4 regions of the Pusillimonas sp. NJUB218 genome follow, and region 2 is predicted to be linked to each of the others. Evidence: predicted binding sites of a transcription regulator. Region 2 holds the regulator's gene; each other region holds the start of a gene.
What was found. Region 2 encodes sigma-54, which starts transcription at its own class of promoters, with help from an activator protein. Its sites were predicted from a motif close to TGGCANGNAANCTGCTTT; they were not measured.
Positions count from the first base shown of each region.

Region 1: the regulator sigma-54 is predicted to act here: its motif matches at 2,220-2,237, upstream of glnK (P-II family nitrogen regulator).
Region 3: the regulator sigma-54 is predicted to act here: its motif matches at 3,099-3,116, upstream of atzF (allophanate hydrolase).
Region 4: the regulator sigma-54 is predicted to act here: its motif matches at 4,699-4,716, upstream of CHR62_RS14735 (TorF family putative porin).

Region 1 covers NZ_NQMK01000009.1:52,195-59,667, reverse strand. The annotation lists gene ptsP (phosphoenolpyruvate--protein phosphotransferase) at 1-582, shown strand, start outside; gene CHR62_RS12155 (ammonium transporter) at 607-1,833, opposite strand; gene glnK (P-II family nitrogen regulator) at 1,845-2,183, opposite strand; gene CHR62_RS12145 (hypothetical protein) at 2,768-3,175, shown strand; gene CHR62_RS12140 (accessory factor UbiK family protein) at 3,272-3,514, shown strand; gene CHR62_RS12135 (YifB family Mg chelatase-like AAA ATPase) at 3,633-5,150, shown strand; gene rpmI (50S ribosomal protein L35) at 5,384-5,581, shown strand; gene rplT (50S ribosomal protein L20) at 5,599-5,958, shown strand; gene pheS (phenylalanine--tRNA ligase subunit alpha) at 6,033-7,055, shown strand; gene pheT (phenylalanine--tRNA ligase subunit beta) at 7,082-7,473, shown strand, end outside.
Region 2 covers NZ_NQMK01000011.1:77,724-85,196, reverse strand. The annotation lists gene CHR62_RS14240 (peptide chain release factor 3) at 1-431, shown strand, start outside; gene CHR62_RS14235 (hypothetical protein) at 532-1,203, shown strand; gene bfr (bacterioferritin) at 1,252-1,731, opposite strand; gene CHR62_RS14225 ((2Fe-2S)-binding protein) at 1,860-2,138, opposite strand; gene rpoN (RNA polymerase factor sigma-54) at 2,278-3,699, opposite strand; gene CHR62_RS14215 (hypothetical protein) at 3,698-4,234, shown strand; gene leuA (2-isopropylmalate synthase) at 4,553-6,247, shown strand; gene CHR62_RS14205 (DUF1840 domain-containing protein) at 6,326-6,670, opposite strand; gene CHR62_RS14200 (phospholipase effector Tle1 domain-containing protein) at 6,763-7,473, shown strand, end outside.
Region 3 covers NZ_NQMK01000002.1:180,129-187,601, forward strand. The annotation lists gene CHR62_RS03400 (NADP(H)-dependent aldo-keto reductase) at 1-638, shown strand, start outside; gene CHR62_RS03405 (ATP-binding cassette domain-containing protein) at 645-1,331, shown strand; gene fetB (iron export ABC transporter permease subunit FetB) at 1,321-2,115, shown strand; gene hisN (histidinol-phosphatase) at 2,175-2,969, shown strand; gene atzF (allophanate hydrolase) at 3,153-4,994, shown strand; gene uca (urea carboxylase) at 5,007-7,473, shown strand, end outside.
Region 4 covers NZ_NQMK01000013.1:14,300-21,772, forward strand. The annotation lists gene CHR62_RS14715 (copper chaperone PCu(A)C) at 1-105, opposite strand, end outside; gene CHR62_RS15960 (methyl-accepting chemotaxis protein) at 388-2,349, shown strand; gene CHR62_RS14725 (DUF2061 domain-containing protein) at 2,556-2,771, shown strand; gene epsC (serine O-acetyltransferase EpsC) at 2,853-3,779, shown strand; gene CHR62_RS14735 (TorF family putative porin) at 3,875-4,648, opposite strand; gene alkB (DNA oxidative demethylase AlkB) at 4,802-5,461, opposite strand; gene hmpA (NO-inducible flavohemoprotein) at 5,596-6,801, opposite strand; gene CHR62_RS14750 (Rrf2 family transcriptional regulator) at 6,863-7,315, opposite strand.

The sequences.
Region 1 (7,473 bases), on a different contig from region 2:
CTACGTGCCTTGTTACGCGCGTCGGCGCATGGGCGGGTACGTATTCTGGTGCCCATGATTTCGCACATGCACGAGGTGCATGCGGTCAAACGGGCGCTCGAGACGGCGCGTCGCGAGCTTGATGCCAAGGGTAAGGCCTACGGTAACAGCGTAGAAATTGGTGCCATGGTGGAAATTCCAGCCATTGCCATTGCCATCGAACCTTTTATCGAGCAGCTGGATTTTTTGTCGATTGGCACCAACGACCTGATTCAGTACACGCTGGCTATCGATCGCGCCGACAATGCAGTTGCCGACCTGTACGATCCGATGCATCCAGCCGTGTTGCGCCTTATTGCGCATACCATCAACGCGGCTGATCGTGCCGGCAAGTCGGTGGCGGTGTGCGGCGAAATGGCCGGCGACAGTCGTGTGACCCGCATGTTGCTGGGGTTGGGGCTGAAAGAGTTCTCCATGCATCCCCAGCAATTGCTCGACATCAAAAAAGAAGTGCGTCAGTCTCACACTAACGCACTTCGGGTCAAGGTGGCATCAGCCCTGAATCGGGCCGAGCGCATCGATTTATCGGTACTGGCGGGGTAAATAACACCCCGCCGGCCGTTTCATTTACCTTGAGTAGGCCGATTCACCGTGAGTGCTGATGTCCAAGCCCTCGCGTTCAGCTTCGGCGCTGACACGCAGCCCGCACACTTTGTCGGCAATGAAATAAGCGACGACGGCAACCACACCTGTCCAGACAAAGGTAATCAAAATACCTTCGATCTGTACCCACAGCTGGGGCAAGATGTCAGCGGCGCTTTCAAGGCCGGGGCCGCCCAGCGCCTTGGCATTCAAAATACCGGTCAGGATGGCGCCGACAATCCCGCCCAGGGCATGAATACCGAATACGTCCAGCGAGTCATCGGCACGTAACAGACGCTTCAGGCCATTGACACCCCAGACGCATGCAGCACCCGTCACCACACCAATGACCAGTGCACCCAGGGGGCCAACCAGACCGGCGGCGGGGGTAATACCTACCAGACCAGCGACTGCGCCCGATACGGCACCCAGCAAAGATGGCTTGCCTTTGACGGCCCATTCGACGAACAACCAGGCCAGCACTGCACCCGCAGTGGCAACAAGCGTATTGAAGAACGCCAGTGCAGCTATTTCGTTGGCACCGAGCGCAGAACCAGCGTTAAAGCCAAACCAGCCCACCCACAGCAGGGCGCCGCCAATCATCGTCATGGGCAGGTTGTGCGGGGGCATGGCTTCGCGGCCATAGCCCAGGCGCGGGCCAAGGTAGTAGGCGCCGACGAGTCCAGCGACACCGGCATTGATGTGCACCACCGTGCCCCCGGCAAAATCAAGGGCGCCTTTTTCGAACAGCCAGCCGCCGGGCGACCAGACCATGTGCGCAATGGGCAGATAGGCAAATGTGACCCAGATGAGCGTGAACAGCAGTACTGCCGAAAAGCGCACGCGTTCGGCGAGCCCGCCGACGATCAGCGCGCACGTAATGCCGGCGAAAGTAGCCTGGAATGCGGCAAAGCTTATTTCCGGAATCGAGCCCGACAATGCGAATTCGCCGTTGGACAAATTGGCGATGCCATTGAAAAACACACGTGAGAATCCGCCGAAGAAGGCGTTGCTTTCAGTAAAGGCAATCGAATAGCCATAAACAAACCAGACGACGATCGCGAGCGAGAACGTGGCCAGTACTTGAATGAGCACCGACAGGACGTTTTTGGATCGCACCAGGCCGCCGTAAAACAGGGCCAGGCCCGGGACGACCATCATTAATACAAGCAGGGTAGAGACGCTTACCCAGACGAAATCAGCTGCATTCATGTTGTGTGCTCCTAGATAGCGGCTTCGCCGTCTTCGCCGGTGCGAATACGGATGACTTGTTCAAGTGGCATAACAAATATCTTGCCGTCACCGATTTTTCCTGTGTGTGCTGCGGCACACAGGCTTTCTATAGCGGTTTCAACCTGCGCATCGGACACGGCCAGCTCAATGCGCAACTTGGGCAAGAAATCGACGGTGTATTCAGCGCCCCGGTAGAGCTCGGTATGGCCTTTTTGTCGACCAAAGCCTTTGACTTCGGTCACGGTCATACCCTGAATGCCAACTTCGGCTAGCGCTTCGCGGACTTCATCCAGTTTGAAGGGCTTGATGATTGCGGTGATCAATTTCATGATGTGCTTCCTATGTAGAGGGCGATCGACCGATACAAAGCAATTAGCGTGCCAACTTTTGTGATGCGGGTTGAACGAGTTTTCATAAAAAAGTCAGAAAGTCACAACGACACGCGGGTAAAACAGTGGGCGTTGGCCGCATTCGCCAGTTCTTCCGCCCAAAACTGGTGCGTCGACGAAGGTGCGCACCAGAGGTGTGCGTTATTGGGTGGGTGTCATGGCGTCGGCGTTATCGCGGTGCATCGCGCCGCACCGTTTCGAGACGGGCTGGGCTGTGGATGTTATGGCGGGGTGGGCGCCACGCTATGCACCTGCAGCATTGACCAAAGCGGTTTCAGGTAGCGTGGTCGGTTATGCCGGGGTAAATTTGTAACAAACCGCGTGCTGACAGGGTGAGATGTGTCGTGATGTACATCACATTAAGCGGCTTGCCGTCCGGAAGCCATTGAGATTCCGGCATATTTTTGTTTTTTCGGAGTCTATTTTTATTATTTTTGTAATTAGGGCTTACACTAGGTGGGTCGACAGTTTTAGCTGTCTCGCTAGAATTGTAACTGTCTCCAATAACCCCTCGAAGGAAACGCATGAAAACTCAACGTAAACAACTCGCTATCGTCGCTTTAGTTGCTTCTATGGGCGTACTTGCCGCTTGCTCGAAAGAAGAAGAGGCGCCCGCGCCTGTAGCCGCGCCCGCCGTTGAGCAGCCCGCGCCCACGTCTGCTGCGCCCGTCACCGAGCCTACACCGGTTGCACCTACGCCTGCGCCAGAATCAACCACCGGCAGCACGCAGTCAACACAAGACGCCATTGTCGAGAAGGCTGCAGAGGTGCGTGACGAGGCAGCCGCCGCAGCCAATAAAGTGGGCGATGCCATCAAGCAGGGCGCTGCCGACGCCGACAAAGCCATCCAGAACGCGATTGGCAATGGCCAACAGGCGCCCGCCACCGAGCCGGCCACTACGCCCACACAGCCTACGCCGGCCACTAACTAAGTCAACGTTGGTTCTCCAGCAATTTCGGGCGCTTCGGCGCCCGTTTTTTATGTTTTTAATTACACTGGTGTTGTTTATCGATAATCAGGAGTTTTTATGAAAAGCCGTACCGATTGGTTTGAAGACATGCAGAAAAATGTGTCGGAGCTGATCAAGAACAGCCCGGCCGCCGATATCGAACGCAACGTCAAGGCGATGATGACCCAGACGTTTTCACGTCTCGATCTGGTCACGCGCGAAGAGTTCGATGTGCAAGCCGCCGTGCTTGAAAAGGCACTGGCCCGTCTGGCCGCGCTAGAAGCGCGCGTCAAAGCACTGGAAGAGCGTCAAGGTTCTTGATTTCTAGGCGGCTTGATCAGGTGCTTTCCGGTGTAGCCTGAACTGTCCCGTTTGCCGCCATTCTGTAATAGATAGCGATAACCTTTGGGGCTGTTCATTCATCCCAAAGGGGCCTGCTATGTCGCTGGCAGTCGTGGCAACCCGTGCCTTGCGTGGCCTGCAGGCTGTACCGGTCAGGGTCGAAGTACATGTCGGTTCGGGGTTGCCGGCTTTTAATCTGGTCGGTTTGCCTGGCACTGGCGTGCGCGAGAGTCGCGACCGTGTGCGGTCTGCCATTGTCAGCAGCGGCTACGCGTTTCCGGCAGGGCGTGTGACGGTCAATCTTGCGCCGGCCGATTTACCCAAGTCGTCTGGCCGGTTCGATTTACCCATCGCCCTGGGCGTTTTGCTGGCCTCCGGCCAAATTGCCGCTACCGGCGCGCGCGGCGGGTCGGCGGCTGTCGATGTGTCGTCGTTGGTTTTTGCTGGTGAACTGTCCCTGACAGGTGCTGTAGTAGCAATAGATGCCGCCTTGGCCATTGCGTTGGGCGTGGCGCAAGATGCCGCGTCGTTGCAGTTGGTGTTGCCACGTCACTCTGCTGCAACGGCTGCCGCCGTGCCGGGTCTGACGGTATTTTCGGCCGGCACGCTGCAAGACGTAGTGGCGCACTTGTCTGGCGAAGTGACCATGCCGGTTGCTCAGGCACACGTGGCTACTGCGCTGGCCCCCGCGCAAGTCTGTCTGTCCGAGGTCAAGGGCCAGGCGATGGCTCGGCGGGTGCTTGAAGTGGCCGCGGCAGGCGCCCATAGTCTTCTAATGTCGGGTCCGCCTGGTGCCGGCAAAAGCATGCTGGCACAAAGGTTGCCGACTTTACTGCCCGATTTATGTACGGCCCAAGCCCTGGAGGTCGTCGCTTTGGCCAGCTTGGGCGGTCAACCTGCGAGTGTTTGCCTGACACCGCCATTTCGGGCGCCGCACCATTCCAGTTCGGTGGCGGCGCTAGTTGGGGGTGGCGTTGTTCCACGGCCAGGCGAAATTAGTTTGGCGCATCATGGTGTCTTGTTTCTCGACGAATTGCCCGAGTTCGACCGGCGCGTTCTCGAGTCGTTGCGCGAACCTCTGGAAACCGGCTCGGTCAGCATTGCGCGGGCGGCGCAGTCGGTCGTGTTTCCGGCAGGTTTTCAGCTGGTGGCGGCCATGAACCCTTGCCCCTGTGGCTGGCTGGGGCACAGTCGCAAGCCGTGTCAGTGCACGCCCGAGCGCATTGATCGGTATCGTGCTCGGCTGTCGGGTCCTTTGCTCGATCGCATAGATCTGCAGGTGATGCTGGGCGCTATTGACAAAGGGTGGTCCGATTTGCCGGCAGGCGAACCGTCGGCCGTGGTCAGGGCGCGCGTAATGATGTGCCGCGAGCGACAGATGGCCAGGCAAGGCTGTACCAACGCAGCGTTGCTGCCGTCGCAGTTACCTGGGGCCGTCCAGGCGACCACCGAAGCGTTGGGCTTGCTCGACCACATTGCGCATCAGCAGTGCTGGTCGGGCAGGGTGGTGCACCGTGTGTTGCGGGTTGCGCGCACGCTGGCCGACCTGGCGGCGTGCGCCGACGTCGGGCGCGACCACATTGCCGAGGCTGCACAATACCGGTCGGGTTGGTAGACTTCTTTGCCAAATCATCATATAATCAAGGGCTTTTCGCGGTTTACCCGCTTAAAAGTTTGCGGTTTAACCGCTGTGCCTCGTTTAACCGTTGTGCAGGGGTTTAACCGCAAAAGCAGCTTGGCCTGGCCCCTGTTAGCCAGGCAGGCTTATTTTTTTACGTTTTGTAGGTTGTAAAGTGTTGCCTTACTTAGGGGTAGCCACCTGCTGGCGTTAATCACAGGTTTTATATCATGCCAAAAATGAAGACCAAACGGGGCGCAGCCAAGCGTTTCCAGGTCCGCGGTAGCGGGTCGATCAAGCGGGGTCAGGCGTTCAAGCGTCACATCCTCACCAAAAAAACCACCAAGAACAAGCGTCAGTTGCGCGGTTCTGCAGCGGTTCACAAGTCTGATGTTGCGTCTGTACGCAGCATGATGCCTTACGCTTGATTTAACGGAGATCTAATATGCCACGCGTAAAACGCGGCGTTACCGCCCGCGCCCGTCATAAAAAAGTCCTTAAAGCTGCCAAAGGTTATCGCGGTCGCCGCGGTAATGTATTCCGGATAGCCAAACAGGCGGTCATGCGTGCAGGCCAATACGCCTACCGCGACCGTCGCAACAAAAAGCGTACTTTCCGTGCGCTCTGGATCACTCGTATCAATGCCGCTTGCCGCGAATTGGGCGTTACTTACAGCGTCTTCATTGCCGGTACGAAAAAGGCATCGATCGAACTCGATCGCAAGGTATTGGCCGACATGGCTGTTAACGACAAGGCAGGTTTTGCCGCTGTCGTCGCTCAGGCTCAAGCTGCACTAGCTTCCTGATCGGTATACCGACTGTGTTGTGACAAAAACGGGGCTCGTTCTGGGCTCCGTTTGTATTTGGAAAAGCGATATCCATGACTTCCCCGGTTGATGACCTGATTGTTCAGGCCCAAGAAGCATTTGCGCAGTCCGCTGATGTGACCGCGCTTGAAAACGCCAAAGCCCGCTTTTTAGGTAAGCAGGGCGCGCTGACGGCCATGATGAAAAGCCTGGCCCAGCTCGAGCCCGAGCAGAAACGTGCCGAAGGGGCGCGTATTAATCAGCTAAAGCAACAGGTCGAAAGCCTGCTTGCCGCCCGGCGCGCCGAACTGGCACAAGCCGAGCTCGACAAGCGTCTGGCCGCAGAAACCATCGATGTCTCTTTACCCGGCCGTGGTGCCTCGGTGGGTGGTATACACCCGGTTATTCAAACCTGGCAGCGTGTCGAAGCTATTTTCCGTTCGATTGGTTTCGAAGTGGCCGACGGCCCCGAAATCGAAAACGACTGGACCAACTTTACCGCGCTTAATAACCCCGAAAATCACCCAGCGCGTTCCATGCAAGACACCTTTTATGTCGACATGAACGACGAACAAGGGTTGCCGTTCTTGTTGCGCACGCACACCAGCCCCATGCAGGTGCGTTACGCGCGCATGAACAAGCCGCCTATCAAGGTGATTGCGCCTGGCCGTACGTATCGTGTCGACAGTGACGCTACCCATTCGCCTATGTTTCATCAAGTCGAAGGGTTATGGGTTGCCGAGAACATCTCGTTCGCCGATCTCAAAGGCGTGTACACCAATTTTTTGCGTGCCTTCTTCGAAACCGACGACCTTTGTGTTCGCTTTCGCCCCTCGTTTTTCCCCTTTACCGAACCTTCAGCCGAGATCGACATGATGTTCACGTCCGGCCCCAATCAGGGCCGCTGGCTCGAAATCTCGGGTTCCGGGCAGGTGCATCCGCAGGTTATTCGCAACTTCGGTCTCGACCCCGAGCAATACATCGGCTTTGCTTTCGGTTCTGGTCTTGAGCGTCTGACCATGCTGCGCTACGGCGTAAACGATTTGCGTCAGTTTTACGAAGGTGACCTGCGCTTCCTGCGTCAGTTCAATCGCTAACCCGAATACGGATCAGGTTTTTTATCATGCTATTCCCAGAATCTTGGCTGCGTTCGTTCACCGACCCTGACCTGACGACCGACGCACTGTCGCACCAACTCACCATGGCCGGCCTCGAGGTCGAAGAGACTCAGCCGGTAGCGCCGCCGTTCAGCGGTATTGTGGTTGCCCATATCACCGATATTGCGTCTCATCCCGACGCCGACAAGTTGCGCGTGTGCCAGGTCGACGATGGTTCGGGCACGCCGTTGCAAATTGTGTGCGGCGCCCCTAACGCGGCCGCCGGCCTCAAGGTACCGCTGGCCCGCATTGGCGCCGTCTTGCCTGGCGGCATGAAAATTGGCAAGGCCAAAATGCGCGGCGTCGAGTCGTTCGGCATGTTGTGCTCGGCACGCGAACTGGGTCTGTCGCAAGATCA
Region 2 (7,473 bases):
CCGAACTCTTTCAAGCCGTTGAAGTCAAAGATCCTTTACGTACCAAGCAATTGCGTACCGGCCTGACGCAACTGGGCGAAGAAGGCGCCATTCAGGTGTTCCGGCCCATTGCCGCCGGCGGCGCCTTGCTGTTGGGTGCAGTGGGCCAATTGCAGTTCGAGGTCGTGGCCCATCGGCTCAAAACCGAGTATGGCGTTGAAGCCCGGATGATGTCGTCGCGCTACAGTCTGGCGCGCTGGATAACCGCCAGCGATGCCAAAACGTTGCAGAAATTCATCGACAACAACGCGGGCAATATTGCCTACGACGTGGTCGAAGCGCCCGCATTTCTGGCATCATCGCAAGCGCAGCTGCGGGTGGTACAAGAGCTTTACCCCGACATTACCTTCCATACCATGCGCGAACATGGTGGCCAGGTGTTTACAAAGTAGTTCAAATTTTCAGCCTGTTTTTACGTTTGAATAGATGTGTTCACGTTCGGTTAGAAGCGAACGTTTTATACTTCGGATAACTCAGCTACCAAGGTTTAGGATGTCCTGGCGTTTCATTTTTGCCATTTTGGCCCTTTTTATGGCTGCCTCGGCCTGGGGCGGATTGCGCCTGGGCGAATGGCTGGTGGCCAACGGCCCCATGGCATCTGCGGCACCCGGTCGCCCTGAAATCGCCCCGGTTCCCGTACTCGACGCCGATGGCCGGCCGTTTTCGGCTCAACCCCCGCAGCCTCTGGTCAGCGGGCGTCTGGCCATCCCCGAGCCGTTCGAATCGGTCGCCTGGGAAGTCGTCAACGAGAACCCCACCAACCTGCTGGCGTCCAACGTTATTTCTATTGCCACAACGCGCATCACAATGGCCGAGGCCGAGCAAATTGCCGCCCTTGAAAGCGGGCGTCTGATGGGCATCGCCGATGTCGGCGACCTGATTTCTTCTATTGGCAAACAAGGCGGGCAATCGGGGACACCGCTACAGCCCGTCGAGATGCCCGACCAACCGCCCGCTCCTGCGCTCGACAATACCGGCAGCTTGCCTGCCCAGCAAGGAAGCCACCCCTCGGCCTGGCTGGCGCAGTTGCGATCCGACCTGCAGGCATGCAATGCGCAAAGCTTCTTCGACCGCCCCAGTTGCGCCTGGGCAGCCCGCAACAAGTACTGCACCCCCAATAATGCCTGGGGCAAAGTCGAAGATTGCCCAGCCAAAAACTTTTAACAAAAAAGCCGCCCGGTTAGGCGGCTTTTTTATTGGCATGACACGTAATTACGACGCGTCGTGACTCATTTGCGACTGCAGATAGTTTTGCAGGCCGACTTTGTCGATCAGTTCGATCTGGGTTTCAAGCCAGTCGATGTGCTCTTCGGTGTCGTCGAGAATGTCTTGAAACAGATCGCGCGAGACGTAATCGCGCACTGACTCGCAATACGCAATGGCTTCTTTAACGGTCTCTTGTGCGCCCGACTCAAGTTTGAGGTCGCAGGCCAGCAATTCGGGAACGTCTTCGCCAATAAGCAGTTTGTGCAGATCTTGCAGATTGGGCAGGCCGTCGAGCATGAAAATGCGTTCGATCAGGCGGTCGGCGTGCTTCATTTCGCCGATAGATTCATCGTATTCGTGCTTGCCCAGTTTATCGAAGCCCCAATGATTGAGCATACGGGCATGCAAAAAATACTGGTTGATGGCGGTCAGCTCGTTTTTGAGCTGCTTGTTTAGAAACTGGATTACGGTGGCGTCGCCTTTCATGTTTTTCTCCTGGAGGGGGCAGACCTAAAGGCTACCACGCCATGATGAGAATTTCATTAAAGACGCGAAGAAAACAACCACCGGGACGCATACCGCCCGGGGACTGTTACATTGAGCGCGGCGCTGGGTCAGGCCCGGCAGGCAATGACTTCGACGAATACTGCGGGTGCCGCGTCGTTGGCGGCGGGTTCGACCAGATCGCCCAACGGATGAACCGTTTGATGCGACGCCTGACGGCCCCCTGGCAAGTATTCGGCTGCAGTGTCTGCGCAGCAGCCACAACATGACGCCACCCCAAGCTGCGCTTGCAGGTCGGACATGCTGTGAGCGCCAGCGGCAACGGCTGCCTTGACTTGTCGCTCGGTGATAGCGTTACAGATACAAATGAACATGAGAACAATTATCATCTAGTTTCTTTGTGCGTGCAATACCCTGAATGCGACAAAAACCGATAATTTTGTAACCCGTTATGCCCTGACGTGCGGGCAGACACAACCCGTCAGCCGCCCATGCAGCACGACAGTCAGGCAAAAGCCCCGGCCCAGGTCAGACCGACATACTGGCTCGCGCCTTACGCACCGATGCCGGCTCGATGCCGTCTAGTTCGCGGTATTTAGCCACTGTTCGACGAGCAACGTCGACGCCTTTCTCGGCGAGCTTATCGGCAATTTTGGCGTCAGACAACGGCTTGGCGGGCGGCTCGGCGCGCACCATCTCGCGGATCATGGCCCGCACAGCCGTGGCCGACGTCGCCGGCGCCAGCCCCTCACCGCCCAGGGCGGTACCCAAAAAGTACTTCAGCTCGAACACGCCCCAGGGCGTTTGCATGTACTTTTGCCGTGTCGTCCGCGATACCGTGGACTCGTGCAATTCGAGGGCTTCGGCAATATCGCGCAACACCAAGGGCCGCATGGCCTGTACACCTTTGTCGAAAAACGCCTGCTGGTGCTGAACAATAAATTGCCCCACACGTAAGACGGTTTCAAACCGCTGCGCGACACTTTTAACCAGACCATGCGCCTGCTGCAATTGCGCCTGTATCTCTGAACGGTCTGCTCCGCTCCGGTCTTCGCGCACCCATTGCTCGTAGACCGGATTCACGCGCAAACGCGGCACAGCCGCGCCGTTCAAGCGCGCTTCCCAGCCCTTTTTGCTCTTGATGACCACCAGCTCAGGGACGATATAGTCCGCCACACTTTGCGACCAGGCCCGCCCAGGCTTTGGGTCGAGCGTGAGAATAAGCTGATGGGCTTGGCGCAAGATGTCGGGCGAACATCCCAAAGCAGCCACCAGACGGGCGGCATTGCCCTGAGCCAGCAAATCCAGGTGCTGCGTAACCAGCGCCATCGCGCACGCCATCACCTCCGGGTCGTACGCAGCGCGCTGACGCAACTGCAAAACCAGACACTCTGCCGTTGAGCGGGCACCCACACCTGCCGGATCAAACGACTGCAACAAGCGCAAGGCGGCGAGCAACTCATCTTCGTCTACCTCCAACTCGTCGGGCAACACCCCCCGCACGTCGTCCAGAGACACCGCCAGCAAACCGTTCTCGTCCAGCTCTTCGATTAAAAGCTCTACCAGAGCCTGGTCCCGCCTGCCTGCCCGCGTGAGGCGCAGCTGCTGCACCAAATGGTCTCGCAACGTGACCGCCTGCCCTATTTCCGGGCCGCCATCATCGTCGAAATCGCCACGCCCTGTTCCCGAAACACCTGCCGTCAGCGGGCTGTCGTCTACGTATTCATCCGATGGCGCATCGGCCCGGGCTTCGCTATCATCGGCGTCGTACTCCCCCTCGCGCTCCAGCAGGGGGTTGTCAGCAAGCGCCTGGGCCACTTCTTGCTCCAGGTCTTGGGCCGACAACTGCAGAAACCTGATCGACTGCTGCAGCTGCGGCGTCAGGGCCAGGTTCTGGTGTTGCCGCAGTTCTAACGAATGTCGCGATTGCATAGGTAAAATAGCCCGCATGAAAACAGATCCAGCCTACCAGCCCACCGCCCGCGACCATGCCGCGCTACGTCAAACCTTGCTCAAACTTACCGCAACGCACAAAATCGTGTGTACCGTGGTGGTGGTCGTCGTGGCCGTGCTGTGGTTCGAACTACTGACACGCCTAGTGGCTTTTGGCCGAGGTATTGATTATTCGGGGCTTGAAGCCTTGGGCGGGCCGGTTACGCAAATGCTAAAGCGCTATAACCCGTTCTTCTGGTGGGCGCTGGCAGCGCTGTGCACACTTATTATGGCCTATTTTCTGGTGTCTTTTGTGCGCAGCAGCAGGCGCCGGGTCGATGCCCGCATGGTCAACGCCAACGTCATTGCCGGGTTGGCCGCGCAGCTGTCCGAACCCGCCCTGACTGTGCTGCGCTGGGTTTGGGAAGACCCGCGCTTCCCCATTACTGTTGGAGACCTGCAACAAACCGCCACCGAGCTGCGCAGCGGCAGAGCCGCGAAAATCCAGCTTTCGCGAGAACATGCCGCCCTGCTGTCACGCAACGGCCCCTAGCCCACACTTGCCAATTTGGCGCAAATATGGTTGACTATGGGGTATGAACACCCAGGCCTTTACCCCTCTTAACACTACCGGCAACCCCGTTGCCGGCTTGGTTGCGGGTACGGCTAGCACACTCTCCCTTCTCTCGCTATCGCTGCTGCTACCGATCGGTTGCCGGGCCTAGCGTCATGTGGCAGTCCGGCAGCCGTTCAGCCACGCCCCCATTCCGTATTTCGTTATCCGTTATTTACCAACCTTGGGTTGATGCCGAATCTTCATTCGATGTTTACGGGTAACGCGCAGCAACAAACTTAGTGAAACAGGTGCAATATGCTCTCGAACCCCTCCGACAAATACCGTCCGTTCGTGCCGTTCGCGCACGAATTTTCTGAACGAACCTGGCCCAACAAAACCATCACGGCGCCCCCCATCTGGATGAGCACCGACCTTCGCGATGGCAACCAATCGCTCATCGAGCCCATGAGCGTCGAGCGCAAGCTGCGCTTCTTCGAACAATTGATCAAAATCGGTTTCAAAGAAATCGAAGTTGGCTTTCCATCCGCTTCGCAGACCGATTTTGATTTTGTCCGCAAGCTCGTCGACGAAAACCGTATCCCCGACGACGTCACCATTATTGTGCTGACGCAATCGCGCGAAGACCTGATCGAACGCACCGTTGAAGCGGCCGCCGGCGCCAAGCAAGCCATTGTGCACTTGTACAACGCCTGCGCGCCTGCATTCCGCAAAATTGTGTTCAACATGACCAAAGACGAAGTGCGCGCCTTGGCGGTAAAAGGTACGCAGTTGGTCAAGGCCTACACAGGCAAACACCCTGAAACCTCCTGGCGCTACGAATATTCGCCTGAAGTCTTCAGCACCACCGAACCCGAGTTTGCGCTTGAAGTGTGCGATGCCGTGGTCGAGGCCTGGGGCCCAACCCCCGCATCCAAAATCATCCTGAACTGCCCGGCCACCATCGAGGCTACAACGCCCAACTTGTATGCCGATCAAATCGAATGGATCAGCAAGCGTCTTAAAAACCGCGACAGCATTGTGCTGAGCGTTCACCCGCACAACGATCGCGGCACTGCGGTTGCAGCCGCCGAATTGGCCGTCATGGCCGGCGCCGACCGTGTCGAAGGTTGCTTGTTTGGTAACGGCGAACGCACCGGCAACGTATGTCTGGTCACCTTGGCGCTTAACTTGTACACCCAGGGCGTGCATCCCGGCCTCGATTTCTCCGATATCGACGAAGTGCGTCGTTGCGTCGAGTACTGCAACCAGTTGCCGGTACACCCGCGTCACCCGTATGCAGGCGATCTGGTCTTTACCGCGTTTTCGGGCTCGCACCAAGACGCCATCAAAAAAGGCTTTGCACAGCAACAGGCCGACGCCCTCTGGGAAGTCCCCTACTTGCCTATCGACCCGGCCGACGTGGGCCGCAGCTACGATGCGGTCATCCGCGTCAATAGCCAATCGGGCAAAGGCGGTGTGTCGTACCTGCTCGAACAAGAACACGGCTTGGTCTTGCCTCGTCGCCTCCAAATCGAATTCAGCCGCGCCATTCAACGCGTGACCGACGAAACCGGCCGCGAAGTCACCGCCGACGACGTCTACGAGTTGTTCCGCTCTGAATACCTTGACCTCGAACGACCCTGGAAACTGGTACGTCACCGTATTACCGGCGACCCCAGCGCCCAAGCTGGTCATCACTTTGCCATCGAAGTCGAGCTCGAACACAATGGCAAGGTATGCCACCTTAAGGGGCAGGGCGACGGCGCCATTTCGGCCTTCGTCAATGCATTGGGCATGGATGTCAGCATCCTCGACTACCACGAACACGCCATTGGCATCGGCACCGATACCCGCGCGGCATCGTACGTCGAAGTGCGCGTCGGCGAAGCCGGCCCGGGCTTTGGTGTAGGTGTTCACGCCGACATCGTCACCGCGTCATTCCTGGCCATCTTAAGCGCGGTCAACCGCAACGCCGCCATGGCAGCTCAGGCCGCCAAGGTTGCTGCTTAAAAAAGCTTACGCATAAAAACAAACCCCGCTGCTTTTGCAGCGGGGTTTGTTTTTTGGGGGCTCAAATTAAAAGGCGGGTTACCAGACCGGCGCCGGCTCCCAGGTGATATCGGCGTTCTGGTCTCGACACATTTTCATCATGGCCATTAACGGAAACGCGCGCTGACGAAACGTGACCGGCCGCGATATGGGGTGTTCTTTGACATCGTTTTCTTCGTCGTCTTCGTCTTGAAACGGCGAAGCGGTGTCATGAGAAATGGCGTGCTCGAGCCCCTTAATCAGGTCGTCGAGCTGAGCGGCGGTCAGTACGCCACGTTCGGGTAGCGTATCGTAGTGGCGCCCTGCGGCAGAGAGAATGTCGCGGGCATGCTGGGCAAACATCAAGACCTCAGCGGCCGGCTTTGCACGAAATACAACGAGCATGGTAGTTCTCCTCATGGCTATATTCATACACTACCCCAAGTCTTTCGGGTTGCCAAGCCGCACAATAACCGAACCAATCACAAGGGGCGGATATGCGGCAATTTTTCATCGCCACGGGGTTGCGGCGCCTGCATTATCTGCCCGTGGCACTCGTGTTTCTTTGGGTGGCCGGGACAAGTCTGGCGCAAGGGCATGACGGCACCTGCAGCACGCCCACCAACGCCACCCCCTGTGCGGCGCCGGGCAGCATCAGCCCACCCACCGTCGAACCGGGTGTCAATGCCAGCGCAGGCAACCCCATCGACCTGGCCAGCGGCAATAAATATCAATATGAAACCGACTGGCTGCCCGGGTTTGGTCGCCCCCAGCCGGCACTTACGCGCCACTACAGTGCCAATGACCGTCGCCGGTCGTTCATGGGCCAAGGCTGGCACCTTGACTACGACATCCGTGTACAGTCATTTGGCCATATTGCCATCATTACCCAGGCCAGCGGCGCCCGGCTACGCCTGGTGCGTAAGGGCGGCGGCTTTACCGCACCCGCCCATGGAAAACTGCACATGCAGGCCCACGGCTGGCTGTGGGTGTGGCCCAACCAGCAACAACTACGCTTTAATGCTGCCGGCTGGCTAACCCACATCACACAGCTCAACGGCATCACCCTGCACATTGCACGACACGCCACCGCCGGGCCACTCCTTCAGGCCATCAAAAGCGTCACCGTCACAAGCCCAACCGCGCCAGCCCAAGGTCGGCCCAACGCCGCACCACGCGACACCACCCTACATTTCGCATACCGCCTT
Region 3 (7,473 bases), on a different contig from region 2:
ATCGCAGCACGACAACCTTTGGCCGTACCGCGTATCCCTACGAAGACGAACCTTATACGGTACCTATCGAAGAGACCTTGCAGGCGCTGTCTGATTTGGTGAAAGCGGGCAAGATCCGCTATATCGGAGTGTCAAATGAAACGCCCTGGGGGGTGTCGCGCTTTCTGGCGGCGGCACGCGAATTAGGTCTCGAGCGCATCGTATCAATTCAGAACCCGTATAGCCTGCTGAACCGAACCTACGAAGTGGGTTTGTCCGAATTTACGCATCGTGATGGGGTGGGCTTGTTGGCCTATTCGCCATTGGCGTTTGGCTGGTTGTCGGGCAAATACGAAGGCGGTGCCCGGCCGGCGGGTGCCCGTATTACCTTGTTCGAGCGTTTTACGCGCTACACACGGCCGCAAGCCGTCGCAGCAACGTCGGCATACGTGGCACTGGCCCTCAAGCATGGGTTGACGCCGGCATCCATGGCGCTGGCCTTCGTCAACCGTCAGCCATTCGTGACCAGCAATCTGGTTGGTGCGACCTCGCTCGAACAACTTCGCGAGAATATCGCCAGCGTCAATGTCACGCTCGACGACGAGGTTCTGCAGGGCATTGCAGCCATTCATGAGCTTTATCCCAATCCGGCGCCTTAACGCCCGATGACCGATAACGTGTTCGAACTGTCGGGCGTGACGCACGCCCGACAGGGCCGCGAAGTGTTGCACGACATTAACCTGTGCTTGGCGCGTGGGCGGCCGGTGTGTCTGGTGGGTGCCAGCGGTAGCGGCAAGACATCCTTTTTGCGTCTACTGAACCGACTCGAAACTCCCGCTGAGGGCCGCATACTGTTCGATGGCAAACCTATCGAAGACTACCCGGTGCGCCGTTTGCGCACACAGGTGGGGTTTGCGTTTCAGACGCCGGCCATGTTCGACGGCACAGTGCACGACAACCTTGCCGCAGCAGTCAGGTTTTCAAAAGGTAAGTCGGCTCAAGACGATCACGAACGTATGCTGCGTGCCCTTGAATTGGCCGAGTTGTCGGGCGACTACCTTGAGCGCCCCGCCGATCAGTTGTCAGGCGGTGAAAAGCAGCGCGTTGCGCTGGCTCGCACCCTGATGACGGACCCGGCAGTCTTGTTGCTCGACGAACCTACTTCGGCGCTTGATCCTGATTCCGGAGCTCGTCTGATTAACACCCTCAAGAATTTATCTGACGCCGGAATGACCATCATTATGTCGACGCATCGCTTGGGCGAAACCGAGGCGCTGCAGGCCGATGTGGTGGAGTTTGATGCCGGTCGTGTGGTGACACACAAAACGGCGAAGGAGCGTAATGTCGATTGAGCGAGCGATAGATCTGGATTGGATCAACCTGGCCATGGCATTGCCGCTGATTTTCGTGGCCATTGGGTTGTCGTGGTGGCAACGCCTGGGTTTGGGCAAGAGCCTCATCATTGGCACTATTCGAGCGGCTGTTCAATTGCTGCTTATCGGCCAGATTCTGGTCTGGCTATTTTCCACCGAACGCTGGTATCTGGTGCTTGGGGTGCTGCTTGTCATGGTGGTGACCGCGACCTTCTCGGCCACGGGCCGGCTCGATGCCGTCGGGTCGCGCGCCGGCTTGCGGTGGTTGTGTGGGGGCGCCATCTTGATTGGCTCGGGCCTGACCATGGCCTACGTTGATTTGCTGGTGGTGCACATTACGCCCTGGTACGACCCCAGATACCTTATTCCCATATTTGGCATGATTGTGGGTAATGCCATGAACGGTGCGGCATTGGCGGCAGAACGCTTGCGATCGGAATTTCAGTCGCGACGCGATGAGATTGAGGCTTGCCTCGCTTTGGGTGCCAGTCCTGCACAGGCGTCGGCAACGGTCGTGCGACAGGCAATGCAGGCGGCGATGATCCCTACTATTAATGCGTTGGCGGTGGTCGGTATAGTGTCGTTGCCGGGTATGATGACGGGGCAAATTCTGGCGGGCGCCGACCCAACCCAAGCCGTCAACTACCAGTTGGTCGTGATGTTTATGCTCACGTCTGCGACGGCCATTACCGCTATTTTAGTAACCTTGTGGTATCGCAATCGCTTTTTCAGTCCCGACGAGCAACTGGTAATGCTGGATTAAAGCGCCTTGCTTCCTCGTGATCGCCTCACGGTAGCCTTTCTGTTTTTTATCTTTGTACTATGTCTCTTAGCACTGACCAACTCAACGAATATCGGCGCTTTGCCGAAACGCTGGCCGACGCGGCTGCCAAGGCGATCATGCCTTATTTCCGGGCGCCCCTGCCGGTACAAGACAAGGGCGGCAAATTGTTCGACCCGGTAACCGAGGCCGACAAGGCAGCCGAGCGTGTGATGCGCGAATTGATTCTTGAGCACTACCCAACGCATGGCGTAGTGGGTGAGGAAGAAGACAACGTGGCCGGTAGCAGTGGGTTGACCTGGGTGCTCGATCCCATCGATGGTACGCGCGCCTTTATTACGGGTATGCCTTTGTGGGGTACGCTGATTGCGCTGAATGACGGCAACCGTCCGGTTCTGGGCGTCATGAATCAGCCGTACACTGGCGAACGCTTTGTCGGTGCGCCAGAGGGCGCCTGGTGCAATGGTCAGGCGCTTAAAACCAGGGCATGCGCCAGCATCGCGTCAGCACGCTTGATGTGTACGTCCCCGCAGATTTTTGATAATGAACAGCAGTTGGCGGCATTCAATGCCGTAGCCGAGCAGGTTCAGTTGTTACGTTACGGTGGCGATTGTTATGCCTATTGCATGCTGGCGTCGGGCCATGTCGATGCCGTTATCGAGGCGGGCTTGCAAACTTACGACGTGCAGGCTTTGATTCCTATTATTGAAGGCGCCGGCGGCGTCATGACTGCCTGGGATGGCGGCGATGCGCAGCACGGCGGGCCGGTTGTCGCTGCAGGTGATCCGGTCTTGCATGCGCAACTAGTTGCGCAATTGTCGGCTGCAATGCGGTAGTCGTTGGTTCGGCCAAATGCACCTTTATGGTGCAGTCGCCAGTGTCGGCAAGCCGATCGTTGTGGTGCGGCGGTCGCGCACCGTGGGATAACACCACGCCAGGTACAAATAACACTCTTCAATAATTAGTGGCATGTATCTTGCTTGATAACACCTGTTTCCACAAAAACCGGGTGTCGGATCATGCTGCTTGAAACTTCCAGGTCATTGATAACAAAAGGATGGACGATCGCCCAGTGGCAATCTGTCTATCGGCAGGCGTCCGCGTCGCCGTCCGAGTTGCTTTCTGAATTATTGAGCAATTTGTCCGACAATGATCCGGCGTGGATCTCAGTGGCTGGCGCTGATCAATTGGCAGGGCAGCTTGACGCGCTGGCGCGTCGTTTAGCGGATGTAAACGGCGATATGTCGGCCTTGCCGTTGTATGGGGTGCCTTTTGCGGTAAAGGACAATATTGATGCCGCGGGTTGGACGACCACGGCGGCTTGTCCTGCATTTGCTTATACCGCGCGTGACGATGCGCATGTCGTGGCCCTGTTGCGCGGTGCCGGGGCCATTCTTGTGGGCAAAACCAATCTTGATCAGTTTGCCACTGGTTTGGTTGGTACCCGTTCACCCTACGGCTGCGTCCCCAATTCATTCGACCCAAACTATATCAGCGGCGGTTCCAGCTCGGGCTCGGCCAGCGTCGTAGCAAGGGGATTGGTGCCATTTGCGCTGGGCACCGACACTGCGGGCTCGGGGCGCGTGCCCGCTGCGTTCAATAATATTGTGGGCCTCAAACCTACCCGAGGTTGGGTCAGTAATCGCGGGTTGGTGCCTGCGTGTCGGACGCTGGATTGCATCACAGCTTTTGCGCTCACGGTTGAAGATGCGTCGGCTGTTGTCTCGTTCTTTAGTGGTTACGATGCGGCCGATCCGTTTAGTCGTCCCCAGCCGACGCGTTTGCCTGTTCATTTTTCGTGCAAACCTGTGCTGGCGGTACCGGCTAATCCTTGGTTTGATGGCGACAAGCGGGCTCAATTGCATTTCGAGACCAGCCTGCGGCGACTGAAAGATATGGGGGCTACCCTGGTCGATATCGATTTCACGCCATTCAGCGAGCTGGCGCAGTTGCTTTACGCCGGCCCGTGGGTTGCCGAGCGGTATGTGGCGATAGAGCACATGATGACCGAGCAACCTGAGGCCGTTCATCCGGTAGTCCGGGGCATTATTGAACAGGCTGGTCGTTACAGTGCAGCAGATGCCTTTCGCGCTGAGTATCGTCGCGCTAATCTTGCCCGTCAGATTCAGCAGGTACTTGCTACGGCAGATGCCCTGGTGGTGCCGTCAACGCCTTCCATCTATACCATCGCGCAAGTCTTGCAGCAGCCCGTTGCCTTGAATTCTGCACTAGGCACCTATACCAACTTTACGAATCTGGCTGACTTGTGTGCGTTGGCTTTACCGGCCGGGTTGCGTAGCGACGGCCTGCCTGCAGGCATTACCTTGATTGCACCCGCCTGGCACGATGCAGCACTGGCTGATTTTGGTATGCGCTGGCAAGTCGCAAGCACGACCCCACCGGGGGCGCCGGGGGTATGGCAACACGAATGGCCGCTGTCAGTGTCGTCCGGCAATTCGCTTGGTAGCAGTGACGAGATTATGGTGGCCGTCGTCGGTGCGCATTTACGCGGCATGCCTTTGAACCATCAACTGACCTCGCGGGGCGCACGATTCGTCGAGGAAGCGAGATCTAGCGATGACTATCGTTTGTATGCCCTGGCAGGCACGATTCCGCCTAAACCCGGCTTGAAGCATGTGCCGGGTTCGGGCGCCCAAATTGCGCTGGAGCTGTGGGCGTTGACGCCACAGGCTTTTGGTGAATTTACGGCTGAAGTGCCTGCGCCGCTGGGGATTGGCAATGTCGTGCTGGCCGACGGCCGTTGCGTCAAGGGGTTCATATGCGAACCCTCGGGGTTTGAGGATGCGCTGGACATCACCGCTCATGGCGGTTGGCGCAGCTACGTTAAGCACGCGAAGTAGCGGAGGCACATCATGTTTCATACCGTACTTGTCGCCAACCGTGGCGAAATCGCAGTCAGAGCTATCCGAACGCTGAAGCGGCTGGGCATCAGGAGCGTGGCGGTTTACGCCGACGCTGACCGCAATACCAGGCACGTCCAGTTGGCTGACGAGGCTATTGCGCTGGTAGGCGACCGGCCCGTCGATACCTATCTGAATATCGAGAAAATCATTGCCGCTTGCCGCAAAACCGGTGCACAGGCAGTGTTTCCGGGCTATGGTTTTTTGTCCGAAAGTATGGCGTTTAGTCAGGCTTGCGTTGACAACGACTTGGTCTTTATTGGTCCGACCGCGGCGCAAATCGAGGCGTTCGGGCTTAAGCATCGGGCGCGCGAGCTGGCACGGGTAGCCGGGGTACCCATGACGCCAGGCACCGGTTTGCTGGGCAGTCTTGAAGAGGCGCTGGCGGCCGCACACGACATTGGCTACCCCGTCATGCTCAAGACCACAGCCGGTGGCGGTGGCATTGGTTTAACGCGTTGCGACACGGCCGAAGCGCTGGGCAAAGCCTATGACAGCGTGCAGCGCTTGGGCGAGACTTTTTTCCGTGACGGTGGTGTTTTTCTGGAGCGCTTTGTTGACCAGGCACGACACGTGGAAGTCCAGATTTTTGGCGATGGTGACGGCAAGGTTGTAGCGCTGGGAGAGCGCGATTGCTCGATACAACGCCGTAACCAGAAATTGATCGAAGAAACGCCCGCACCGTGTCTGCCTGCTACCACGCGTCAGGCGCTGCTTGATGCCGCCGTCATGCTGGGCAGGTCAGTCAATTATCGTAGTGCCGGCACAGTCGAGTTTATTTACGATGCCGCGCGCGACGCTTTTTACTTTCTTGAGGTCAATACGCGTCTTCAAGTCGAGCATCCGGTGACCGAGGCCGTCACTGGTCTTGATTTGGTCGAGTGTATGTTGCGTGTTGCGGCGGGTGATCCGCTGGACTGGACTGCGTTGTCGCGAGCACCGCAGGGTGCGGCGATTGAAGTGCGGCTGTATGCTGAAGATCCCCTTAAGCAGTTTCAGCCTTCGCCTGGTACGTTAACCGACGTTTATTTTCCAGAAGAGGTCCGCGTTGATGGCTGGGTGGATACCGGCACTGAAGTCACGTCGTTTTACGACCCCATGCTGGCCAAGTTGATTGTCTGGGGTGACGATCGCGCCACAGCTATTTCGCGTCTGCAGGCTGCGCTGGCGAAAACTCGTATTCACGGCATTGCCACTAACCTAGACTATCTGCGCCAAATTGCAGGGGCACCGGCATTTGCCCAGGGTCAAGTCAGCACTCAGTTTCTGGGTAGCTTCGAGTACCGGCCCCCTGTCATTGAAGTGATCGCGGCGGGCACGGCCACCAGCGTCCAGGATTACCCGGGGCGCGAGGGGTTCTGGGATATTGGCGTGCCCCCGTCAGGCCCGATGGACGATTTCGCCTTCAGGCTAGCCAATCGTCTGGTCGGCAATCATGACAAAGCCGCGGGGCTCGAGGCCACCTTGATCGGACCAACTTTACGTTTCCACACCGATGCCGTTGTAGCCCTTACCGGCGCGGCAATGGCCGTTACGCTGGATGACGACGAGTGCCCGATGTGGAGTGCGTTTGACGTCAGGGCCGGCCAGGTCTTGAAGTTTGGCAAGGTGTTGTCGGGCTGCCGGACATACTTGGCCGTACGTAACGGCATCGATGTGCCCGAGTACCTGGGGAGCCGATCGACGTTTGCCCTGGGGCAGTTTGGTGGGCATGGCGGCAGGGTACTGCGCGGCGGGGATATGCTGTCGGTATCCCAGCCCGGTTTACCCGCGTGCACGACACCGGCACCTGTCGCCGCACCTTCACGGCTGGAAACGCCGCTGGTGCCTACATACGGCAGTCGGTGGAGCATTGGTGTGTTGTATGGCCCGCATGGTGCCCCTGACTTTCTCGATCCGGCCGCCATCGAGATGTTCTTTTCCACCGATTGGCAAGTGCATTACAACTCGAATCGTCTGGGTATTCGCCTGATGGGGCCTAAGCCCACCTGGGCACGGACCGACGGCGGCGAAGCGGGCTTGCATCCGTCCAACGTGCATGATTGCGAATACGCCATTGGTAGTATCAATTTTTCGGGCGACACACCCATTATTTTGACCAAAGATGGTCCTAGCCTGGGCGGCTTTGTGTGCCCGGTTACCATCGCCAAAGCCGAGTTGTGGAAAGTCGGTCAGGTCAAGCCGGGCGATTTGATCCGCTTTCATCCTTTGACTTACGACCAGGCGGTGTTGTTGCAGTTGCGCCAGGAAGAGGCCATTGCAACTTTATCTGCCCCCCCAGAAGGTATTGCCAGTGTGCCCGTAGCGCAGGCCGACGCCTTGGCGTCCACCATTGTGGCCCAGTTGCCGGCGCAAGGGCATCATCCACGGATTACATATCGGCAGGCGGGTGACAGCTATTTGCTGCTGGAGTACGGCG
Region 4 (7,473 bases), on a different contig from region 2:
GTCGACTTGTGGCGCCGCATGCGCCATAGCATGGGATTGACCACCATGAGCAGGCGACTGCCCATGGTCACCATGATGAGCGGCCAATGCAACACCTGATGACATCAACATCACAACAGAAGTATTTAAAAGCGTACGTAACATAACTTCCTCACAAATAAACTGCACAAAGTGTAGCGCTGAATCTTCCAATGCGCCTTGATGCTCATCAGACCTTGATCAAGGCGCCAGGCCTCACCCAGGCAATCCTTAAGGTTCAATCAAGCAGTTTTCTTCTATCTATTTCTGCTTACTGCAGGGTAAACACCCACGGTAGTATCGGTAAAGTTTCACCAAATATTGCCGTTACGTTAATTTGGTAACTATTTGCGCTTTCCCGGAGACAGAATGAGCAGAATTAAAACCCTGAGGGTCCGAACCAAACTGATTGGCGGCTTCCTGATTGTCGCAGCCATCGCCGCCATTATCGGGTTTGTGGGCATCCAGTCCATGCAGCGCATCAGCCAGATGACGGACCGCCTGTACGAAAACGAGTTTATCGGTATGCGCCATGCCACCGAAGCCGATCGTCAGTTGGTTGCCGCCGGGCGCGCCCTGAGCAATACCCTGCTCACCTCCACCGAAGACGAATACCGTTCCGAATACTTTTCTATCGATAACCACTTCATCTCGGCCAAGATGGCCCTAGATGACCTGGCACGTACCGTGAAAAGCGACGAAGGCAAACGCGCCGTCGAGAAGGCACGCGAGGCGGTCAATGCATTCGAAAAAACGGCAAAAGATATCGTTCGCGAACAACCTGCCGAAACACTGGGCCGATTGGACACGACCGAGCGCGTATTTAAAGAAATGCGCCCCCTGGGCGACGAAGCCGAAAGCCTGATCAAGCGCATTGTTTACGACCAGCAAGACAATGCGCTGACAGCCACCGAAGAAATCAAGGCAATTTACCTACAAGCTTTTACATTGATGATCGGCCTGACAGCCGGCGGTGCGCTGATTGCCATTATTCTGGGCTTGTTAATCACCCGGGGCTTTACGCGGCAGTTGGGCGGCGAACCCCACGAGGTGGCACAAATAGCAGCCGCTATTGCCAAAGGCAACCTGAACAACAAAATCGTTGTGCCACGCAATGCGAAGCAAAGCATCATGAACGCCATGAACCAGATGCAAGACTCGTTGCGCAAGGTCGTTCTGGCAGTGCGCAACAGCAGCGATCATATTGCAACCGGCTCGGCTGAAATCGCAACGGGCAACGTCGACCTGGCTCGTCGCACCGAAGAGCAAGCCGCCAACCTGACAGAAACTGCGGCAGCCATGGAGCAACTGGCCAGCACCGTCAAAAGCAATGCCGATGTCGCCAAGCAGGCTGCACACATGGCTTCTGCGGCCAGTGGCGCGGCCGTTCAAGGCGGTGAGGTGGTCAACAACGTTGTTGACACCATGCAAGAAATCAACGCGTCATCGCGCAAGATTGTTGACATCATTTCGGTTATCGACAGCATTGCGTTTCAGACCAATATTTTGGCGCTTAACGCCGCCGTCGAAGCTGCACGCGCAGGCGAGCAAGGCCGTGGCTTCGCAGTCGTAGCCAGCGAAGTGCGCAGCCTGGCACAAAAAAGTGCCTCCGCCGCCAAAGACATCAAGAATCTTATTGATAACAGCGTACAGAAGGTCGATGCCGGATCCAGGCTAGTGGACGAAGCCGGCGAAGCGATGCAGGGCATTGTTACCCACGTTCAGCGCGTTACCGACCTCATTAATGAAATCAGTGCGGCCACCGACGAGCAAACGTCGGGTATCGGTCAGGTCAATGATGCCGTCTTGCAGCTTAGCGATGTAACCCAGCAAAACGCTGCGCTGGTACAAGAGTCTGCCGCGGCGTCCGACAGCCTTAAAGCACAGGCGGCCACGCTAGTAGAAGTCGTTAACCTGTTTGATATTGGGCGTGACTATATCGACGTCTCCGCACGCGAAGTCAAGAACCCGGCACCCGAAGCCAACGCCCGGGCCATCCCGGTGGCTGCAGCCGCACAGTTGCCGACAGGCCACTCTGCCAAGAAGACGCGCGCCCGAGATGCACACACGGACGAGACGCATGCATCACATGATCACCAAGGCTACGCCGCACCAGCCTCGGGTGAATCCCCCCGCGATTCGGCGCAGCGTCATAATGCACTTTCAAACGACGCAACACGCTCAGTCCGACGCGCGGGCGCATCAACCTCGGGGCACGACAGCTCGGGGTCTGGCGCAGCGCGCAACGACGCCCAGCTACGACGACCCGACCTTAATAATCAATCGTCGACAACAAGAACCGACAAAGAAGACGACTGGGAAGAGTTCTGAAGAAATTTCAGTATTAAAAGCCGGCAATCTGTTGATAAACCCCACTGTTGTTCATAGTGGGGTTTATTTTTTGAACGATTCCATCATCGGCATATCATCCACACGCCCCCAATAGCACGCCCCTATCGCAGAGATTGAAACAATCAAATATCCCGCTCTATTGAGATTGATTATCATTAACTCAACTTAGAAAACGGAGCGACATCATGATTGTCCTTGAAAAAACCAGCCAGGTTCTCTTGCACATGGGCGTCGCCTTTGGCGTTACCTACGCGATGACAGGATCGGTGATGACGGGTGGCCTGGCCGCCCTGGTCGAGCCGATTTGTAATGTGGCCTTGCTCCCCTTGCATGAGCGCGCCTGGCGCCACATCAAGACGAAGTGGCGCCCCTCCCTTCCGCAGTGGTCTCGCGCGTGCTGACCTGACAACATAAAGTCACCACCGCCAGAGCTTGTACCAGGTGGTAAGATTTTGTCTTTTATTCTTGGCGTAATTGCTGACATGGCGTCTTTCAACATCGACTCAATCGTTCAATCACTGGCCGATATCCGCAGCGAGTGGCGTACCGCTCAAGGGCGTTCTCGCGAACCTGGCAGTCGTGAGTTTCCATCGCGCCAGGCACTGGCCGACGTCATGGACGCCCTGAAAGGCGCACTATTCCCGATGCGTCTGGGGCCTACCGACTTACGACACGACAGCGAAAACCATTATGTGGGCCACACCATCGACACGGCCCTGCATACACTGCTAGGGCAAGCTCGCCTGGAAATCCGTTACCAGAACAGGCACGCCCCACTAGACGACAACGAGCTTGAGGCTCGTGCTTTCAAAGCCGTCTCGAACCTGGCCAACAAATTACCGCACATCCGCAACATGCTCGACAGCGACGTGCTGGCGGCCTATCAGGGCGACCCCGCAGCGCAAAGTGTCGATGAAGTCTTGCTGTGCTACCCCGGTGTACAGGCCATGATTTACCACCGCATAGCGCACGAGCTGTACACCAACAAGTTGCCATTGCTGGCCCGGATTGCAGCCGAAATGGCACATGCCGAGACGGGTATCGACATCCACCCGGGCGCACAAATTGGCCGAAGTTTCTTCATTGATCACGGCACCGGCGTCGTTATTGGCGAAACCACCGTGATCGGCGAACGCGTACGTATTTACCAAGCCGTCACCCTCGGCGCAAAAAGCTTCCCGACAGACGAAGACGGCTCACTTCAAAAAGGCCTACCGCGTCACCCTGTAGTGGAAGACGATGTCGTCATTTATGCCGGCGCCACCATTCTGGGGCGCGTGATTTTGGGCAAAGGCTGCGTCATTGGCGGCAATGTCTGGCTGACCCAGGACGTGCCAGCCGGGTGTGTCGTCACTCAGGCACGCTCTCAAGACACGCCTCGCTCCAAATGTCCCGATTCGATCATTTGACCCAAACTCGACTCATCCGCGCCATCGCCCTATAGAAAAAAGCGGGGTCTTCGAGCTGAAGACCCCGCTTTCACATTCGCCTCGAATCGTACCGATCAGAACGCTGCGGTTAATGAAAAAACTGCAGCAGCTTTCCCCTGGTATCGACCTGTGGCTGCGCTGGTGTATACGCCCTTGTCAGCGTTGGTGTCGACATAAGCCAGCGAGGCCGTGACATTACCCCAGGTTTTGCTCAAGCCCAACGACCAGTCGGTATAGTTGCCATCTGCCAGGTTGCGCACGCGCTGGTAGCCCACATGACCATCGACATTCAAACCCCAAAAGCCCGTCGGCACACTGGCAGATAAATCGTAGTATTGGCTATTTTTACTGTCGGCCCAGCCAAACAAATTGGTGACCGCATGCGAATACTTGAATGACACCGGGCCATAACCCAGCCCCAGGTAAAGCTCGGTAGTGTCGGGGCTGACAAAACCCCGCGGGTAACTACCCGGGTAGTAATACTGCAAGACCCCCACATCAATGGTCAGATCGCCCCAGATCGGTGCGGTGTAGCCAGCGTAAAAATCCATCTCGAGGGGTGCAGAAACATTGTCGTCAGAATCACCCAGCCAACTGATGCTCGAGTTCCAGTTGCCGATGTAAAGACCACTACTATGACTCAAGTCGAAGCCACCCTGAATGGCTGGCTTGTTATTGGTCTGCATCAGCCCCCGGTAGCGGTACTGGCTAGCCAGCGTCATATTGGCACTGAACGAAAAGTCTGAAGCCGGCGAGACCGGTTCGGTGGATTGCGCCGCAACCGGCGTGACAATCACAGCGGCCAAGACAGCACCGCACATAGCTTTTGCTACAGAAATTGAGGGCATGACGAGCTCCTTTTGAAGTTTGACAGCAAACAAGATGTGCCAAACTTACTTAAGCAATTTGCATGCCAAGACAAACGCGCTATGTCGCTTGTCGCAAAATACCCATGGGGCGCGCGCCCTGCACCAAAACGAAACAGATTTAAACGTTTGCGCTCATCGGCGCTGCACGCGCCGAAATGTCAGGTTCAGGCGCTGCTCGCCCAGTAACTCATGATTTTCCTGTCGAACCGGCATAACTCCATGAAACCGCATACGGTCGACCCCGCCCCAAACCAACACATCGCCGTGCTCAAGCAAATACTTTTCTACCGGGTCTGTTCGTCGCAGCCCGCCAAATAGGAAAACTGCCGGCAACCCCAAGGACACTGAAACAATGGGCGCTGCCAGATCTTCTTCGTCACGGTCTTGATGCAAACCCATTTTGCTTTTCGGACGGTAACGATTTAGCAAGCAAGCCTGTGGTTCGAAGCACTTAAACCCTGCGGCGTCGACGGCCTCGAACGCTCGCTGTTGCCACAACTCAGGCATGTCGGGCCAGGGTTGACCTGAAAGCGGGTCGGTGGACGAATAGCGATAGCCCGTTTTGTCGGATATCCATCCGTAAGGGCCACAATTAGATTGATCAACCGACATCCATCCCCGTACCGTAGGCATCCGGCGCCAGGGGGAAACTTGCAAAACACCGTTCAGGTCAGCAAGAAACTGCGCAGCGTCATCAAGCAAAAAGCCCCTGAAGATAAAAGCCTGCGGCCCGATTTGCTCAGACGAAGACCCTTGGGTGCGGATTCCCCCGAGTAAATTCAGCTGTTGCATGGGCATCGGCTTGTCGGCGCTCAAATGAATAAAAAAGGCATGACCCCAAGTATAGGTCATGCCTTTCAGTCGACCCCGGCAGTTTGCGCGCCAACGCCGCCGAAGCGGGGCAATGCGCGCCCTGCTGACCGGAATTAACGCAGGTGATCCAGCAGGTCGGGGCCAAATACCTCTTGATGAATTTTGGTGGGCGGCACACCCTGTGCAACGAGATCGCGCCACTGCTGCTGCATGAATTTAAGCGGACCGCACATATACACAGGCACATCAGCATACGCCCAGGCAGGCAACTGACCTACACGCATAAAACCTGCGTGGTAGCCCGGCTTGCCCTCGTGCCCGGCATCCATCGTTTCATAGAACGTAACGACCTGCAGATTCGGCATGACAGCCCGGGCATGTGCAATATCGTCTTGATGAGCGTGATGCGCTGCATCACGTGCAGCATGTGCGAAAACAACCTGACGCTCAGGATGGCGCGTCGCGATGGCATTCAGGGCCGAAATCATGGGCGTTATACCAATACCAGCCGACATGAGTACGATGGGCGTCTGGGACGTGACATTGGGGGTGAAATCGCCGAACGGCGGGCTGATGCGCAATGTACCGCCCTGCTTCAGATTATCGTGCAACCAGTTCGACACTGTGCCGGCAGGTGTTTCGGTGCCCGCCGCTTCGCGCTTGACCGAAATACGATAGTACGGTGCGCCCGGCGCATCTGACATGCTGTACTGTCGCAGTTGGCGGCGGCTGTTAGGTAAATTGGCTTCGACACTGATGTACTGACCGGGTTTGAAGTCAGCCAGCGGCTGGCCGTCAGTCGGCATCAAGATAAATGAACGCACATTGGCGCTTTGCTCGACCACCTGGGCCACCGTCATTTCACGCAATTGACCTGGCTCAACCCCGGCGGCTTCATACAACTTCCGTTCTTCGTCAATAAAGGCTTGAGCCAGCAATCCGTAGGCTTCGCCCCAAGCAGCCAGCAAATCGGGCGTTGCCGCGTCGCCCAATGTTTGCTGAATCGCCCCCAGCAAATGACGGCCAACAATGGGGTAGTGCTCAGCCGTAATACCCACCGACGCGTGCTTATGAACAATACGACTGACGACCGGGGCCAAGGCATCTGGGTTGTCGATGTTGGCCGCGTAAGCAAATACGGCCGCCGCCAATGACTGCTGCTGAGCACCGCTGGCCTGATTCCCCATATTAAAGATATTGGTCAGCTCAGGGTGTTCGGCAAACATGTTCTGGTAGAACGTGCGTGTGATGGTGACGCCATGCTCGCGCAAAACAGGGACACTGGCATCGATATACGGACGGGCTTCCTGCGACAACATACGACTCACTCCAATTGTTGCTTTTAATATGCAACATTTAAGTTAAAAAAAACGCAAGCGTTCAACCCGCGCTTTGCTTTAAAAAACTGCGATGCATTTGTACGATTTTTTCGCCAGTTTCGGTACCGACCACATCGGCCAAAGTGTAGCGATCCATCGCGCTGTAAAACGCATTCAAACCTTCTTGCAACGCATTGCGTAAAAAACACTGCGTAGCAAGACGACAGGCCAACCCCTCGCAATCGATGGCTTCACGATCGCCTTCGAGGGTACGCAGAACGCTGCCAATAGGCAGTTGCCCGGGCGATACCGCCAAACGCACACCGCCGTGACGACCGCGCGTAGCGTGAATCCACCCTTGCTTGGCCATTGCCCCCACCACCTTAACCAGATGATTGTGCGGTACCCCGAACTGGCTGGAAATTTCGGCCACGGTAACGGGTTGTTCGCGAGCCTGCTGCGCCAAGTACATGAGCACACGCAGCCCAATATCTGAAAATCGTGTCAGACGCATTGCCAACTCCACTGGACTGGAATATTAACAAAGATGTATTTCATATGCAACTTATAAAACCAAAAACCAACACGAGCCTGAGCGAACGAAACATGACTTTATTGTAGAGGTGAAGGCGCCTTGAAGACCGCTACTGTCTGACAAACATAACCGCTAAA